2 regions of the Anoxybacillus suryakundensis genome follow, and region 2 is predicted to be linked to the other one. Evidence: predicted binding sites of a transcription regulator. Region 2 holds the regulator's gene; the other holds the start of a gene.
The links. Region 2 encodes NrdR, which represses ribonucleotide reductase genes. Its sites were predicted from a motif close to AACACNATATATNGTGTT; they were not measured.

Region 1: ASC42_RS05775 (vitamin B12-dependent ribonucleotide reductase) is a predicted target of NrdR. The motif match lies at 1,222-1,239, and genes of this name have one in related genera.

Annotation. Positions count from the first base shown of each region.
Region 1 is NZ_LIOK01000006.1:61,454-63,865, reverse strand. It holds gene ASC42_RS05785 (rhodanese-like domain-containing protein) at 1-189, opposite strand, end outside; gene ASC42_RS05780 (lipoate--protein ligase family protein) at 316-1,152, shown strand; gene ASC42_RS05775 (vitamin B12-dependent ribonucleotide reductase) at 1,312-2,412, shown strand, end outside.
Region 2 is NZ_LIOK01000001.1:95,765-98,176, forward strand. It holds gene ASC42_RS00460 (replication initiation and membrane attachment family protein) at 1-820, opposite strand, end outside; gene nrdR (transcriptional regulator NrdR) at 850-1,320, opposite strand; gene ASC42_RS00470 (hypothetical protein) at 1,383-1,775, opposite strand; gene speD (adenosylmethionine decarboxylase) at 1,851-2,225, opposite strand.

The DNA of each region.
Region 1 (2,412 bases), on a different contig from region 2:
AATATTACGTGCTCCTAAAATGTGACCGGCAGCGTATTCATCGGGTTCGCGAACATCGATGAGCTGTGCTTTGCGATAGCCTGCACGAAACTCTTCTTCTGTCAGCGTTTGAACGATGCGTTTCTGATAAAAGTATGTAATGACCGCGTACACAATAATTGCCCCGAGAATAATAAGAGCTATTGTCATGGTGTCCCTCCTTTTTTCATCGTTGCCATGTCTATTATATAAATGTTTTAGACAAGAAGCAAAGCATTTTCCATTGACTTATTGTGTTTGCTACACTATAAAATGATAGAGGAAAGGGTGGGGTAGATGGAAAAAGAAGTATGGCGTTTTATTGATTCAGGCAATTGTTCCCCAGCGTTTAATATGGCGCTTGATGAAGCGTTGTTAGAATGGCATAGTGAAGGAAAAATTCCACCAACGATTCGTTTTTACGGTTGGAATCCACCGACGCTTTCAATCGGCTATTTTCAAAAAGTAGAAAAAGAAATTGATATGGAAGCGGTCAAAAAATATGGTCTTGGTTTTGTGAGACGTCCAACAGGTGGACGCGGTGTGCTTCATGATCAAGAGTTAACGTATAGCGTCATCGTGTCTGAATCGCATCCAAACATGCCACAAACGGTGACAGAGGCGTATCGCGTCATTTCGCAAGGCATTTTAGAAGGATTTCGCTTTCTCGGACTTGATGCGTATTTTGCAGTGCCGAAAACAGAAGAAGAAAAAGCGGATTTAAAAAATCCGCGCTCGGCTGTTTGTTTTGATGCACCGTCTTGGTATGAGCTCGTTGTTGAAGGGAGAAAAGTAGCCGGTAGTGCACAAACGCGGCAAAAAGGTGTCATTTTACAACATGGCTCGATTTTATTAGACTTAGATGAAGAGATGCTTTTTCGCTTATTTAAGTATCCGAATGAACGAGTAAAAGAGCGGTTGCGACAAAACTTTAAAAACAAAGCGGTCGCAATGAATGAATTAACTGATCGAAAAATTACGATCGATGAGGCGAAAGAAGCGTTTTTCAAAGGGTTTGAAAAAGGTTTAAACATTCAGCTTGAACGATATGAATTAACAGACGATGAGCTTGCTTACGTTCAGCAGTTAGCGAAAAACAAATACGAAACAGATGAATGGAATTTTAAACGGTAAATTTTTTTCTTGACAAGTAAAAAGTGCTTGACTTAATTATCAATATGTAGTATGTGTTTTTAAAAAAATCATACTACATATTGATTTTTTTATTGATTCTTGTTGTCGATATATGGTAGTTTAATGTAGTAAGATTATGTTGGTAGAGGAGAGGTAAAAATGACGGTTGCGTTTTCTGAAAAAATGACGGTGAATGTGGACAAACTAAATGAAGACATTCGCCTGTTTCCACAAGTGCACCCGATTACTTCTGATATGCACATTACATATAAGGGTGTATCGCGTTTAGTGATGATCGATCGCTATTCGTTTAAAGATACGGAAAAGTTGACGTTAAGCGTCGGAGATTTTGTCGTTTTAACCGTGAAGGAAGATCCGAAGTTTCCAGCGCGTGGACTTGGATTTGTCGTTGAACTGGACTGGGAAAATAAAAAAGCACACGTGCTTGTTGAAGAAGAATATCGTCATGTGTTGGAAGGAGAGGAAGCGAAAACAGGCATTGTTGTTCGTTCCCTCGATGTCATTGAAAAACCACTCGAAATTTTTTATGAACAAATTGCGAAGCGGAACGCAACCGGGCTAGCCGCTGTTGAGCAGACAGAAGAAAAACGACGAGAGTGGTTTGAAAAATTTTATGAACAGCTTGTCAGCCTGAATTTTGTTCCAGCTGGACGCGTATTGTATGGCGCAGGTTCTGGGACGGAAGTGACGTACTTCAACTGCTACGTTATGCCGTTTGTGAAAGATTCGCGCGAAGGCATTTCTGAACATCGAAAGCAAGTGATGGAAATTATGAGCCGCGGTGGCGGTGTAGGAACGAACGGTTCGACTCTTCGTCCACGCAATACACTTGCGCGTGGAGTAAACGGAAAATCGTCCGGGTCGGTATCATGGCTAGACGACATTGCGAAACTTACCCATCTTGTAGAACAAGGTGGCTCGCGCCGTGGCGCTCAAATGATTATGCTAGCCGATTGGCACCCGGACATTATTGAATTCATTATTTCGAAAATGCAAAATCCGCGCATTTTTCGCTATTTGCTTGAAAACACAGAAGATGAAGGCATTCAAAAAGCAGCGAGAGAAAAATTAAAGTTTACGCCACTTACTGAACAAGAACGCGCGATGTATCAAGGGATTGTCAATTACAAAAACATCCCAGGTTACGGTGGTTTCACGGAAAAAATAATTAAAGATGCGGAAGAAAAGTTGCGGACAGGCGGAACGTATAGCGTGCACAATCCGGACTTTTTAACAGGG
Region 2 (2,412 bases):
CTGCTTTTCTTAATGCTTCAATATCAATTTGTTCAGCCGGATCTATAACACTCATCACAATTTTTTGCATGTCAAGCGGGTCAATGCCATATAAAAAGGCTAGCTTTTTGATCGCATCTTTCACTTTTTCAGTAATCGCACGACGTGGGACAAGATGATGGGACAGTCCTGCATAAAATGTATCAAAATCAAATATATCATCTCGCATCGTATACATCGCTTGCTCTTTTCCTATATACTGCTGTCCATCTTGCAACATGACTTCTTGTTTCGCTTCGTCGCTTAACTTATGAATCATTTTTTCAGGTTGGATCGATGAAAATACATCGTGAAATGAGCGCGTAACGGGTATGAAAGAAGTGCGATCGATGGCACGATCAGAAAAAAACTTTTTCAACTTTTGAAATTTTGTTTTTCCTACACGATCATATAAAAATACGTTTAAAACACCATCAGTAAAAAATTGTTCTGGTGTAAGAGGGAGGCAAAGTTCATAAATAAATACGCGTTCATCATTTTCATTCGTGCGCTTCATATACGTATTCAACAACCCAATGCCCTCGAGCTTTAAACGTTCCGCATATATCGTCGGCAAACTGCATTGCATAATTGCCATTAAACTATGATGCGTCGTCTCTTCGCTCCATAAACGTGCTTGCTCTAGTTCACTCCATAACGTCATATATAGACTATATGCTTGAGCACCAATTAACGGTTGATATAAAAGCGTCAATACTTTTCGATCTAGTTCGCTTAAAACACCATTCGCATGCACAATATATCGGTCGACGGCAATTAATTCTTTCCAGCTATATTCCATATTATCGACCTTCTTCTAAAAAGAGCATATTATGCCCTTTCCCCTTGTTCTTTTTTAATAAGTTCTTTTAATTCCTCGATAAAAACGTTTAAATCTTTAAATTGACGGTATACAGACGCAAAACGAACATAGGCAACTTCATCAATTTTTGATAGCCGTTCCATGACCATTTCACCAATCGTTTCACTTTTCACTTCATTTATACCGCTGTTGCGCAACTCTCGCTCAATTTGTTGCGTCACTTCCTCTAGTTGTTCCAGCGCAACCGGCCGTTTTTCGCACGCTTTAATGAGCCCGCGTAATATTTTTTCCCGGCTAAATTCTTCTCTCGTTCCCTCTTTTTTCACAACAATTAACGGTGTTTCTTCGATCCGCTCAAACGTTGTGAAGCGAAAATGACAACGTTCACATTCACGACGACGGCGAATGGAACGCCCTTCATCAACCGGACGCGAGTCAAGCACGCGCGTTCCATTGTGATGACACGACGGGCATTTCATATGTATCAGCTCCCTAGCAATGATCTTACCCTTATAGTAGACAAAAAAAGGCGCATATACAACTATTTATCGCTATATATTCCCGATCCGATATATGTAAATCGTTTAGCTAATTGATCGTATAAACGAATAATAAGTTGGCGACTAAACCCAAAGTCAATTGGAAACCATTTTGTTTCTGTCGTTACTGAAAAGTCAATGGCTGTTTCAAATGGACGAACAGAAACGATTGTTGCAACAATAAATGCTTTTTTTCCTTTCGTTAGTGATACGCTTATTTCTCCACGTTCTGCTGAAATCGCCACAATGTGGCATCCATCCATTTGCTCAAACATTTCTTTTACTGCTTGTAATGCAGCAGATTGTGTTGTTTTATAATAACGGCTTTTTAGCTGTTCATCCGGATGACGTTCAGATGTTTCATTATGATTGGTTAATACATATTTCCATTTCACCGTTTGTCTCCTCGCTTTTCAATGAATGATAAAAAAGAGGTGCAGAATCTACACCTCTTTCTCTCTTACATTTTATTATAAAGCTTTTGCTTGTTTAATTTCAATTGGACCCATACCACGAGGCAATTCAATTGTTTCGCGCGTTTGCGCACCTAACGCTTCTGCGATATAGTCAGCTGCAATCGTCGGATCTAAATGCCCACACGTGTAAACGTCGATGCTGGCATAACCGTGTTCAGGAAAACTGTGAATGGTTAAATGTGATTCAGAAATGATGACAACACCGCTAACGCCTTGTGGTGCAAATTTATGAAACGCAACTTCACGAATTTCAGCACCAGACTTTAACGCTGCATCAACAAATGTTTTTTCAATAAACTCCATGTCATTCAACTTATCAAAATCGCATCCCCAAAGTTCTGAGATAACGTGACGACCCATTGTATCCATGATCGTATCCCCCTTTTATGAATTTTAAAAAAATAAACGATGAATTTCTTTTGCTTTTTGGAATGTATAACTACCACGGGGGAAAGTTAGTCCAAAGAGGTCCTAACCCTTTAAGTAGTCACATTACCACGCGTTCAAGAAGTTCACGAAAAATAGTATACTTCGTTTATATTTTTTTTTCAATATC